DNA from 2 places in the Marinobacter sp. 1_MG-2023 genome. Region 2 is predicted to be linked to the other one. Evidence: riboswitches for the same ligand, from Rfam matches in the RefSeq annotation. Region 2 holds a riboswitch; the other holds the start of a gene.
What was found. Region 2 has a riboswitch for thiamine pyrophosphate ahead of Q4606_RS00170 (3-oxoacyl-ACP reductase). Riboswitches for the same ligand answer to the same signal wherever they lie in the genome.
Positions count from the first base shown of each region.

Region 1: it holds a riboswitch for thiamine pyrophosphate, as region 2 does, so the genes downstream of both, thiB (thiamine ABC transporter substrate binding subunit) here and Q4606_RS00170 (3-oxoacyl-ACP reductase) in region 2, are expected to answer to the same signal.

Region 1 is NZ_JAUOST010000006.1:101,148-107,605, reverse strand. Features, by position in the region: gene thiP (thiamine/thiamine pyrophosphate ABC transporter permease) at 1-1,544, opposite strand, end outside; gene thiB (thiamine ABC transporter substrate binding subunit) at 1,554-2,558, opposite strand; TPP riboswitch at 2,626-2,723, opposite strand; gene Q4606_RS14680 (DNA repair exonuclease) at 2,776-3,900, shown strand; gene Q4606_RS14675 (AAA family ATPase) at 3,897-6,458, shown strand, end outside.
Region 2 is NZ_JAUOST010000001.1:23,584-30,041, reverse strand. Features, by position in the region: gene mltF (membrane-bound lytic murein transglycosylase MltF) at 1-414, shown strand, start outside; gene Q4606_RS00180 (lysophospholipid acyltransferase family protein) at 419-1,339, opposite strand; gene Q4606_RS00175 (LLM class flavin-dependent oxidoreductase) at 1,409-2,722, opposite strand; gene Q4606_RS00170 (3-oxoacyl-ACP reductase) at 2,722-3,495, opposite strand; TPP riboswitch at 3,554-3,649, opposite strand; TPP riboswitch at 3,730-3,837, shown strand; gene Q4606_RS00165 (sodium:solute symporter) at 3,936-5,375, shown strand; gene Q4606_RS00160 (phytanoyl-CoA dioxygenase family protein) at 5,673-6,458, opposite strand, start outside.

The DNA.
Region 1 (6,458 bases), on a different contig from region 2:
TGGTACAACAGAACCGGCAGGGTGGGTTGGCCCGGACTACCAAAGAGAGCGATAACCCCGAAGTCGCCTAGCGATAAACCTGTGCCGTACGCCATAGCCAATGCCAGCGGCCGTCGCATGCGCGGCCAATGTAGCCAGCGCCAGCGATACCAGCCCAGCACGCCTAGCTGATCCGCCTGCATGCGGCTGGCTGAGTCCAGGCTTCCCATCGGGCCTCTTAGCATCTGCAACACAAAGGGCAGGGCCATCATCGCGTTGATCAGCGTAACCAGAGCGAGCCCTTCGCTGGAGTTGCCAAGGCTTGGTCGAAACAGCAGAAACAGCCCGGTGCCGAGAACCAACGGAGGAACCATCAACGGCAGATAGGCTGCCACGTCCGAAAGCCGGGTAATCGTCGGCCTGGATTGGCTTGTTCCGGAAGCCAGAATCAGTAGCGCGGCGATCACCGACATGAGCCCGGCGGGAATCGCGATGCCAAGGCTTCTCAGAGTGGCATCAAGCAGGGCCGGATTTACCGAGAAAGTACCGTCCGGAAAAAACGCCGAGCCCATCCCCGGCAATCCTCGCAGCAAAATGGCCATCAGTGGAGTAACCAGAAACAGCACAAACACAGCCAGAGCGGTTCCGTCCCCAAGGCGCGCCCAGATTGAGCTGCCGGCTTTGCTGCGATGCGATGCCACCCGTCTGTCTGGGAGTAGCGAAGCCGTAAGCCCGTGGCGGGCCGCCAGCCACCAGAAAAAGCCACAAATAACCAGCTGAACCATGGCAAGAAGCGCGGCCTGGCCGGCATCGAATTCGAAGCGCAATGATTGGTAGATGGCGACCTCAATAGTTGTGGCTGCCGGGCCGCCCCCCAGGGTCATTACGATGGCAAAACTGGTAAAGCAAAGAGTGAAAACCAGAGCCGCCAGGCCGGGCAGAACCGGTTTGACGGCCGGCCATTCAACGGCGCGCCAGTACCACCACCGGCCAAGACCCAGCTGGGCCGCCACACGTCGCTGCGATGCCGGCGCACTCTCAATGGCCTGCAGCAGGATTCTTGCGGCCAGAGGCGCGTTGAAGAAAACGTGAGCCAGCACAATGCCGTTGATACCGTAGAGGTTCCAGGAAGTGCCTAGCCATTCGTTAGCCAGGCCGGTAAACCAGCCCTGGCGTCCGTAAACACTGATAATACCGGATACCAATACAATTGAAGGGAGCACGAGGCTCAGTTCCATCAAACGCAGCAAAAAGGCGCGGCCGGGGAAGGCGGGTTGCCGTGCCAGAATTCTGGCAACCGGGAAGGCCACAAGCAGGCTGAGGACGACAGAGAGGAAGGCCTGCCAGATGGTAAAGGTAACTACAGTGCGAAGGTAACGGTTACTCCAGAACTCACTGAGGCCCGGCAGTTCGGCCTCCCACACCAGCGCGCCCAGCCCTGCCAGCGAGAGCACTATCAACGCCGCAGCGATGGTCAGCCCGGGCCAGAGCTTCCAGCGCGAGTGGCTCAAAGGTGCAGGGTAGGCGGGTAACGAACGCCTTTGGTGTTGAATGACAGGGCTCATTTTCTGCTGTTAGCGCGTCATGGCATCCAGCCATTCATTCAGCCAGGTACGGCGGTTATCGGTCACTGTTTTCGGGTCAAAGTAGAGGGCATCTGACGGCTGAATCAGCTTATCGAACACGGCAGGCAATTCGTCGCCCAGGTCCGTGGCCGGATACATAACGTTTTTCAGAGGAATGTGGCGCTGAAAGTCTTCACTCAGCATAAAATGAAGAAAGGCCTGACCAAGTTCTTTTTGATCGGATGATTTCACCAGGGCGGCTACTTCCACTTGCAAGTAGTGGCCTTCTTCGAACTCTGCGGCCTGGTAGCGGTCGGTTTTATCCACGGCCATGTGGTACGCAGGAGAGGTGCTGTAAGACAGAATCATGGGTGCCTCACCATTCATGAACAGCGAAAAATAGCCATCACTCCAGCTTTTCGTTGTAGTGAGAATCTTGCCTTTCAACTGCTGCCATTTTTCTGAAGCCTGATCGCCATATACATGGCGCATCCAGAGCAAGAGGCCGAGGCCGGGTGTGCTGGTTCTAGGGTCCTGGATGATAATTTTGAGATCATCCGGGGCTGAAATCAGTGCTTCCAGGCTTTTCGGCGGCTCGGGCAATTGTTCGGTATCGTAAACAAACGCGAAGTAGCCCCAGTCATAAGGCACAAACACAGGGTCCTGCCAGTCGATCGGTAGGCTCAAGGCAGACAGATCCGTATCATGATTGGCTAGCAAACCGGTCTGCCGCGTTGTTTCCATAGTGCCGGTGTCCAGGCCCAGTACCAGGTCAGCTTCGGTGCTTTCTCCCTCAAGGCGCAGGCGCTGAAGAATGTCGCCACCGGAGTCCAGTACTACGTAGTTGATCTGGCAATCGCAGGACTGCTCAAACGCTGCCTTGACCGCTGGCCCCGGGCCCCATTCTGCGGCAAATGAAGGGTGGGTATAGATGGTGAGAGTTGATGCCTTCTCGGCGCTGGCAGGCACAGAGAACAAGGTAAACAGGAACAGTGTAAACGCTCGGTTGAGCATATTGATGTAACCTCCGCAGCAGATCAGGGGTAGCCAAAAGAGGCAAGCGTGCCGCGGGCCCCACCGAAGCCGATGAGTGCTCAATCCCTTCGCCGGCATAATCCGGATCAGGTTCCGCGGGTATGGTCTCAGCCCGGCATTTGCCCGGCACCCCGTTGAGTTGAATAAAGTGTACCATGCTGGCGATAGGCAATGGTAAGAAGCAAGGAGAACGCAGGTGCCAAAGTTATTACACACAGCGGACTGGCAAATGGGCCGAACCTACAGCCGGTTCGATGCCGAAGACGGTGCAGCACTGGTAGAGGCTCGCTACCAGGCCATCGAACGACTGGCCGCGCTGGCGACCGGGCATCAATGCGATGCGGTGCTGGTAGCCGGTGATGTGTTTGATGCCCAGACGGTCTCCGACCGAACCATTCGGCGAGTGTTTAATGCTACCCGTAGTTTTGCAGGCCCCTGGGTGATGCTTCCAGGCAACCACGATGCGGCCCTCGTAGAAAGCGTCTGGACTCGTGCCAAGCGCCTCGGAGCAGTGCCAGCTAATGTTCACCTGGCGCTGGAGCCCGGCGTTACGCAATTAGCGGAGCAGGGCATCGCCGTGTTGGCAGCACCCCTGACCCAGCGCCACACCTACGGCGACCTGACTCAGCCTTTCGACAATACAGAAACGCCCCCCGGGTTGCTGCGTATCGGCCTGGCCCACGGCAGCGTGCAAGGCGTGCTGCCCGAGGATATCGACGCCACAAATCCCATCGCCCCCGACCGAACAGAAACCGCAAAACTGGACTACCTCGCGCTGGGTGACTGGCATGGTGTGCGGGAGACCAACCCACGTACCTGGTACAGCGGCACGCCTGAGCCGGAGCGGTTTCGTAATAACGACGCCGGCTACGTATTGATTGTTGATATTGAAGAACCAGGCGCTAAGCCCGAGGTGACGCGATATGAAACAGCCCGCTATCAATGGCACCAGTGGCGGGAAACCTTGTCTGTACCTTCCGATCTGGATGAGTTACTGAACCGCATCAGCCATTTGCCAGAGGCGTCTGTTCTGGATCTCAAACTAAACGGCACTCTGACATTGGCCGGAGATCAAAAACTGAGCGAAGCTCTATCCGTTGCCGAGGCACGCTACCGCAGCGTTACCTGTGACCGTACCGGCATACAACTGGAGCCCACAGAAGAGGATATTGCCGCACTGCATGCGGACGGCTACCTCGGAGAGGTGGTGCAGGAGTTACGGGAAAGCCAGCATACAGCAGCTAACCCCGAGGAAGCCCGCGATGCGTTGGCCATTCTGGCAAGCCTTCTAACGCACAAAGAACCGGAGGTGGCCAAGTGAAGCTTCAGAGCCTGCGGGTCGAGCAGTTCCGCCAGTTCTCGAAGGGCCTCGAGCTTGGTGATTTGCAGCCCGGCATTAACCTGATACACGGCCCAAATGAATCCGGCAAGAGCACTCTGGTGCGTGCCATCCGAGCCGCGTTTTTTGAGCGTTATCGGTCGAAATCGGCAGAAGACCTGGCGCCCTGGGGTGACTCGTCAGCAGCGCCCACCGTTGAGATCTTGTTTGAGCACAACGGGCAGCGCTGGCAATTGGATAAGCGTTTTCTCAAACGGCATCGTTGTGACCTGCTTGTAGACAGCACCGCGTTCAGTGGCGAAGAAGCCGAAGAGAAGCTTGCTGAACTCCTGGGTTACCAGTTCCCGAAAAAAGGCGCCAGCAAAGAGGAACACTGGGGCATTCCTGGCTTGCTCTGGGTGGAGCAGGGTACGGGACAGGACATCGAAAAGGCCGTTCTGCATGCTGGCGGCCATCTGAAATCCGCTTTGAATAATCTGGTGGGTGAAGTCGCCAGTAGCGGAGGCGATGAGGTTATCCAGGCAGTAGAACAGCAACGCCAGGAACTGCTCACAGCCACGGGAAAACCCAGAGGCGACTATCTCGCCCTGGCCAATACCCGTGAAACCTTACAGCAGGAAGTCGGTGATCTGCAGGAACGGATTGATCAGTACAAGGTTCAGGTAGACCGCCTGGGCATTCTGGCAAACGAGCATGAACAGGCCAGCCGGGACCGCCCCTGGGAGGAAGCCCGCCGAGGTATGCAGCGCGCAGAAGTAAAATATCGCGAGGTCGAGGCGCTGCAGGAACAACAAACCCGAGGAATGGATACCCTCAAACAGTTGCAGCAAAACCTGACCTTGTTGCAGCAAAGTCAGGCTCACTGGCGAAGTCAGAATGAGCAACTTGAGTTGCGCCATCAGAGCTACCAGAAAGCGACAAAACAGCTTGAACAGGAAGAGCTTGCAAGCCCTGAATTGGTAAAAGCGGTTGAGAGTGCCCGTAAACACTATCATATAGCCTCCGAAGCCGTGCAGCATGCTCATCTCAGAGATAAGCGGCAACGCCTGCAGAAGGAATGTGCCAAGCTTGAAACGGAGCTGGCCAAGCTCAAGCAAAACCAGGAACAGGCCAATAGTATCCAGGCTTCACTGGATGGCGCTCGAAAACAGAAAAAGAAAAACCTTATTGATGTCAACGTGTTGCGCCAACTAAAACAGAATCAACGTGAACTGGATGACACCAATATCCGGATCCAGACCGTTGCCACCCGCGTGACCTGGCACCTGGATTCTGGAAAAGAACTGACTCTGGATGGACAGAACATTGCGGGGCAGGGCGAGAAGCTTCTGCTGGAGCCGGGTGTTCTGGAAATCCCTGGCTTGGGCAGCCTGGGCATTCAACCTGGAGGTGAGGACCTCGAAAGCCTGCGTCGCCAGCAGGAACGGCTCAAGCAATCAGTATCGCAACAACTCAGCGCCATGTCGGTTGATTCTGTTGAGGCTGCTGAAATGAAGCAAGGGCGCCTGCAGGAAGCTGAAGCACAAATACAGCGCTTTGATGATCTGCTGAAGTCCCTCGCCCCGCAAGGCGTTGAACAGCTGAATTCGGCGAAAGCTGAGGTGGAATCAGAGCTCCTCACCCGCACCGCTGAACTCGAAGCCTTGCCAGCAGCTGCCGCCATTGAAAGCGATGATAAGCCTCTGAGCCTTGTGGAATCGCAACTGAAACAGGCAGAAGAGCGACTAACAGATGCTGAGGCCAGGCAGAGAAACCAGGAAGCGCAATTGCTTAAAGCCCGCTATGTCAGCGAAACCGCTTGCCGCGAGTGGCAGCGGATGCAGGAAGAGCTGAACAGCCCTGAGCGCCAGAAGCAAATGGATGAGTTGAACCGCGATATAGCCGCTGCCGAAAAACAGAAAGCTGAACTCGAGTCTTCTTTGAAGGAGCGCGACGCCCAAATTCGCGAGGCTCGCCCCGAGCTTCTGAAGCAGGACATTGAGCGTTACCGGGCCACGGCTGAACATCAGGAAAAAGCCCAGCAAAACCGTGCTCTGGAACTGAGTGAAATCCGGGCAAGGCTTGAGGCCTGGGGCGCTGAAGGGCTGGAGGAACAGCACAACGAACAAGCCGCGGAACTGGAGCATGTTAACCGCCGATATCTTGAACTGGATCGAAGGGCGAAGGCACTGGATCTGCTGCTGAACTTGCTTAAAGATAAGCGCCAGGCTCTGACGCGCCGTTTGCAGGCCCCGTTGCAGAAACATCTGGACCACTACCTGAGCGTACTCTTCCCGGAGGCGAGCCTGGAAGTGGACGAAAATTTGATGCCCGGAAAATTCAGCCGGGGCAGCGAGTTGGGCCAAATGGCTGAACTGAGCTATGGCGCCCGGGAACAAATGGGGCTGATCAGCCGCCTGGCCTATGCGGACCTGTTACAGGAAGCGGGCCGCCCAACGCTGATCATTCTTGATGACACCCTTGTTCACAGCGATGCCGAGCGCCTGGATGGTATGAAGCGCATTCTGTTCGACGCAGCCACCCGACACCAGATACTGCTG
Region 2 (6,458 bases):
TCGGCCATCTCCCCCACAGGTGTTCGCGGCATAATGATGCTGACCCGGCGCACCGCGGAATCCCTGGGCGTGATGAACCGACTCGACCCTGTAGCCGCCATTGATGGGGGCGCCCGCTACCTGGCAGACCGCCACCGCAGGCTGCCGGATACCATTCCCGAGCCGGATCGTACCTTTTTGGCACTGGCGAGCTACAACATTGGTCGTGGCCATCTGCTGGACGCCCGACAGCTGGCGAGGGACCTGGGTAAAAACCCGGATTCCTGGGACGACATGAAAGAAGTACTGCCACTGAAAGCCGACAAACGGTATTACCCGAATACCCGCTACGGCTACGCTCGCGGTTACGAGCCGGTGCACTACGTGCAGCGTATCCGTAACTATCGCGACGTCATCAGCTCGGCATTCGACTAGCCATTCAATAGACCTTTTCTGCTCCTTCGGGGCGGGTCTTAAAGCGCTTGTGCAGCCACAGGTATTGATCAGGCTGTTCACGAATCGCGTCTTCAATGTAGCGATTCCAGACCTCCGTATCCTTGTGTTTATCGGCTCCAAAATTCGCCTGCACCGGAGAGAACACTACTCGATAGCCCCCGTCGGGCATGCGCAGGTGGCTTACGCACACCACTGCGGCTCCGGATACTTTTGCTATATAGCTTGGGGAAGTAATACATCCGGTTTCGACACCGAAAAAGGGCACGAACAACTCGGTTTTGCGGCCAAAATCCTGATCACAAGCGAACCAGACCTCACCGCCCTTTTTCAGAAATGACACCATGGGCCGAAGTTCACGCTTGGTGAAGGGTCGGATACTGAAATGACGGCGCCGGCCATTTTCAATCATACGGTCAATAACCGGATTGTTATTGGGCCGATAGACGTACCCCGGGTTTTTCAGGTGGCAGGCAATCAACGGTAACGCGAAATCAAAAATGCTGTAATGACCGCCAACCAATAATACGCCTCTGCCCTTGCTCCGCGCCTCTTTGAGGTGCTCCAGCCCCTGCACCTCGGTAGCTTCGTAATAAGGCGACATATCCCGCCACCAGGCATGGGTACTCTCCAGAAAACCGCGTGTGCAAGCGATAAAATTATCCTGCACCAGTTTTTTTCGGGCGTCCTCGTTTAGACCGGGAAAGCAGATAGCCAGGTTACGGCTAGCCACGCGAGCGCGGGATTTCAGTTTGCCACCAAGAAAACAACCCAGCTTTCTTCCCAGTTTTTGCTTGGAAGACATAGGCAGAAACGACAGCAGATACAGCATAAATACCAGCGCCCACGAGGGCCATAAACGCGGGTGCCAAAGCGGCTGTTTATTCTTTTTGGAAGATCTACGCATAGGTCAAAACCCGCTTAAACAGAGACCGTGAACCTGACACAATTACGGTCGAAAGGGTAGTTCTGTTTATCAAACATGAGGCCTGGTCAGCCCCAGATGGCTTCGCAAAGTACGGCCCTGGTACTCCTTGCGGAAAAGACCGCGCCGTTGGAGTTCCGGCACCACTTGCTCAATAAAGTCTTCAATACCGGAGGGTAAAGACGGCGGCATGAGGTTGAAGCCGTCCGCGCCTTCATTGTTGAACCAGAACTCCATCTTATCGGCTATCTGCTCCGGCGTGCCTACCATGGTGCAATGGCCGCCACCCGCCGCAAGCCGGCCCAACAACTGACGCAACGTGGGCTGTTCAGTCTGAATAATGCGCAATATGGTGCTGTAACGCCCCTGCGGCCCACTGAATTCCTCCAACGGAGGCAAAGGTGGAACCGGCGCGTCCAGTTCCCAGCCCGAACAGTCCTGATCAATGAACATGGCCAGCTGGCGCAAAGAGGCATCGGCGGGCAACAACTCGTCGAGCTCACGCTGCTTCGCCAGCGCCTCCGCTTCGGTGGGCGCCACGTAAGTGACCAGGCCCGGCAGAACAGGCACCGTCGCGTCCCGCCCCGCGGCTTTGACGCGCTGTTTTATGTCCCGGTAGTAACTCTGCGCGGCTGGCAAATCGTAGGCCACCGCATAAATGGCCTCTGCACATCTGGCCGCCAGCTCACGCCCCTGCTCCGAGGCGCCCGCCTGGAACAACACCGGGTGGCCCTGTACCGGACGTGGTACGTTCAGCGGCCCGTCCACGCGAAAGAACTCACCCTGGTGGTTAATCGGCTTTACCTTGGCCGGGTCGGCGTAATGCCCCTGGCGATCAAAGGTCAGAGCGTCATCGGCCCAGGAATCCCACAACCCCAACACGGCCTGCACAAACTCATCGGCCCGGCGATAGCGTTCGGCATGGCCCGGCATGGATTCATAGCCGTGATTACGCGCTTCCACATCAAACATGGAGGTGACAACATTCCAGCCGATACGCCCGCCGGAAATATGATCCAGCGAGGCCACCAGGCGGGCTGCGTGAAACGGCGTATAAAACGTGCTGGAAACCGTACTGATAAAGCCGATGTATTCGGTGGCACGGCTCATGGCAGCAATGGCAGTAAGAGGCTCCAGGTACCACCAACTGCCATCGGAGACGTTACCCACCGTGTTGCTGTCGGCGAAAAACACAGCGTCCAGTTTGCCACGTTCGGCGGTTTGCGCCAGGCGCTCGTAGTAACGTATATCGCCCAGTTGCTCTACCGCCGAGTCCGGGTGGCGCCAGGCCGCCCGGTGGTGGCCGCAGCCCATCAGGAACAGGTTGATGTGCATCATGCGTTGGCAGGAAGAAGAGGCCGCCATCAGTTTTTCACCAGGCCGCCATCAACCACCAGGTTCTGCCCGGTAACAGATCGCGACCAGGGCGAGGCAAAAAACAGTGTGGCATCGGCAAACTCGGCCGGCGTGGTTACCCGCCGTAACGGCGTACTGGCAGCAATGAAATCGAACACGGCCTCCGGAGTAGCGGCCGAGGCATCGGTGGTGCGCAGCAGACCGCCAGACACCATATTCACAGTGATATTGTCCGGCCCGAGATCCTGCGACAGAGTACGGGTGAGTGACAGCAAAGCCGCTTTACCGGCGGTGTAATCGTGATAAGGCACAACCGGGTTATGAAACAGGTTGGTGCCGACATTCACAATGCGCCCAAACCCCGCTTCTCGCATACCATCCAACGCCGCCTGGGTGGTATTCAGGGCACCGCCAACCACGCCGGAAAACTGCTGGTTAAGGTGCTCCCAGGTCAATTGCTCGGCGTTGGCGCGGGCATCGCCATTGAAGGAAAAGTCCGGCAGGGCGTTATTGATCACGGTAGTCACCGGCATACCAAAATGCTGCAGAGCAGACGCAAACATCGCCTTTACCGCTTTGCTGTCAGTAACGTCTGCCTGCACCGCCAGCGCCCTTTCCGGCACTTCGCTGGCCAGCTTTTTCGCTGCTTCAGCACTGTTGCGATAGTTGATCACCACTCTGGCACCCTCACGCAGGAAAGCGCGCACCAGGTGCTCACCCAGGCCACGGGCACCGCCTGTTACCAGCACGAGTTGTTGATCAAGACCTAAAGAATTTTGCATAGACACCTCAAAAGAGAGGCGAAGGTATGAATAGGCAGATGCGGCACAGCATCCCGGCTGCGCCTGCGGCTGACATCCCTTCGCCAGTGTGAACTGGATCAGGTTCAACGGGTGTTATCTCAGCCCTGCGTGCAGGACACCCCGTGTCGAGTCGAAACCATAGCACATCAAATGCACAGGTATGTAGGACAGGATAGCTGCAATTGACAAGTACCCACAGACTTCCTACTCTGTCGACACTCCTGGGGGAGCCGGTTAACGGCTGAGACTCCGCATGCTATGCGGTAACCCTTCGAACCTGATTCGGGTAATGCCGGCGAAGGGAAGGAAAGTGCCTGCTGCACACAAGCCTGTGTGCCCCTTCTTCCTGTACGCCTGCCACGCAAACAAGCAACTTTTGGCGATTGCGCTACACGCCTCAAAGGCAAGGAAGATAACGGATGCTCAGCTCCTCGACTGCACTTGTGTGGCTGGTTTTATTTGCCGCTCTGTTCGCCATACCTGGCCTGATATACGCCCGCCGAAAACAGGACCAACTCGACGATTTTCTGGTCGCCCGAAATAGCCAGAGCAGCTCCGCCACGCTGCTGACACTGCTGGCCACCACCCTGGGCACCTGGATTCTGTTCGGGCCGGCGCAGGCCGCAACCTGGGGCGGCATTGGCGCGATTACCGGCTACGCTCTGGGCGCACTGGCACCGCGCCTGATCATGATTCCTCTGGGCAACCGCATTCGCACACTCATGCCAGAAGGCCATACTCTCACCGAATTTGTACTCGGTCGCTATGGCCGGGTGATGTACGGTTTCGTGCTGATCATCATGATCTTCTACTTGTTTATCAGCCTGACAGCAGGCCTGACCGCCATCGCAAAAATGGTCGCCCTACTGGCACCGGTACCCTTGTGGCTTACCGCCAGCATAGTGATGGCAGCCACCCTGCTCTATACCCTTTATGGCGGCCTACGAGTAACCATCTTTACCGATCGGGTGCAGATGCTGGTGATCCTGCCCTTTCTGGTTCTACTGGTCGCCTTCGGTTGGCAAGCCACTGGCGGCCTTGCTCCAGCGCTGCATGGCTTGCAGGCAAAAGCGCCGCACCTGCTGGACCCGCTGGACATCAACGGCCTGAAATCCGGGCTCACATTCTTTATTGCCGTGGTGCTTACCGGGCTGTTTTATCAGGGAACCTGGCAACGCATCTTCGCCGCCCGCGATAACAAGGTCATTCGGAACGGATTTATCATGAGTGGCCTGCTGAGCTTTCCCATTATCTTCATCATGGGTTTATTCGGGCTGGCGTTCGTGGGGCTGGACTTGCCCGGGGACGGTTCGGTGGCGCTCTTCAGCGTGCTATTGTCAGATGTACCACTCTGGTTTGCGGTTGGTCTGTTACCCTTCGGGCTGGCGCTGATTATGAGCAGCGCCGACTCCACCATCAGCGGGCTGACCAGCATTATGGTGGTCGACCTGCGCCGATTACTGCCCAGACTGAGCAACCATAGCCTGCTTTCGCTGGCGCGCTGGCTGATTATCCTGCTGTCGGTACCGGTGCTGTTCGTCGCGGCCCAGGGCTACAGCGTGCTCTACCTGTTTTTGCTGGCAGACCTGCTGTGCTGTGCCGCAGCCTTCCCGGTATTTTTTGGCTTCTACAACGCTCGCTACCAGAACTACAACGCTGCCCTCAGTACTTTGGCCGGTCTTGTTGCCGGGCTTTCAGTATTTCCTGCGCCGGGGGCTCCCACTACCTACTTATTGGAATCGTTCCTGCTGGCATCGTTGGTGCCTATAGCCGTATCGCTACTGCTCTTGCTTCTACCCAAAGGAAAGCTCTTCGATTTTTCCATACTGGCGCAGCGGGTTCGGAATCTGGAAGGGTAAAAAGCTGCGGGGCTTTCGTACAAAACAACAAGTCCTTCCCGTTGTTTGTGATTGGGGCCATACTGATTGTTCTGCGTGATCAGCATCGTATTCTTTATTGATGCCAAAGCACGCACTAACAGGAGTACATGTAATGAGCAAAGGACAGGACAAAAAAAAGGACACCAAAAAACAACCGCTTTTAACCGCAAAGGAAAAGAAAGCGGCCAAGAAATCAAAGAAGAATGAAACGAACGTTCTAGGAAACTAAGAAAAGCATCAGGAGCGAAAAAACGCCCCTCGTGCAATCGCCTGACGTTATTCAGGCTTGATTGGCTGCAAGGTTCGCTTGGGATGCATACCGTTTACCATGCCCATGAACGGTGGATGGATTGAATAACCCACCATGCTCAGCAGCTGCTCAGGAATTTGGGAAAGTGTGCTCTGGCTAAGCTCAAGAAAAAAGTTCTCTTGCGGCCTTAACCAGGGCTCGCAGTACTGGCAGGTTACCGCAAGACGGTCCGCATCCGAGCGGTTAGCACCCCCTCCATGCCAGAGCGTCCCCAAAAAGAACACGACTGAACCCGCAGGCATCACGGCGGGTATTGCCTGTGAGCGGTCAGTGATTACTTCCTTGCCCAGGTTGTGGCTTTCAGGAATAACCACCGTAGCGCCGTTGTCTTCCGTAAACTCGTCAATCGCCCAAACAGTGGCCGCACCAAAGGGTGGACGCGGACGTGGAACCGGGTAAAAGCCATCATCGTAGTGCAGCGGCTGTGCCGATTCGCCAGACAGAATATTGATAATCTGAGCCTGACTGAGCAGGTAATTCGGCTGAAAAAGACGATCCAACAGCCCCGTGATGCGGGGATGTGTTGCGAGTAGATCAATCACCCGGGTTTTTTCGAGCACGTTATACAGCCGCTGCGTCTTTACGCCTTCAAATGTGTTGCGGCCAGCCTTCCCGAGCAATGGCAGGGTAGCATCGCGAATCAAATCGAGTTGCGAAACCGAAAGAAGCTTCTCAATGATCACATAGCCGTTCCTCATAACGGCCTCGAAATCCTGGGCGATCTGATTTTTGAGAGTTTCAGAACTGCTTTC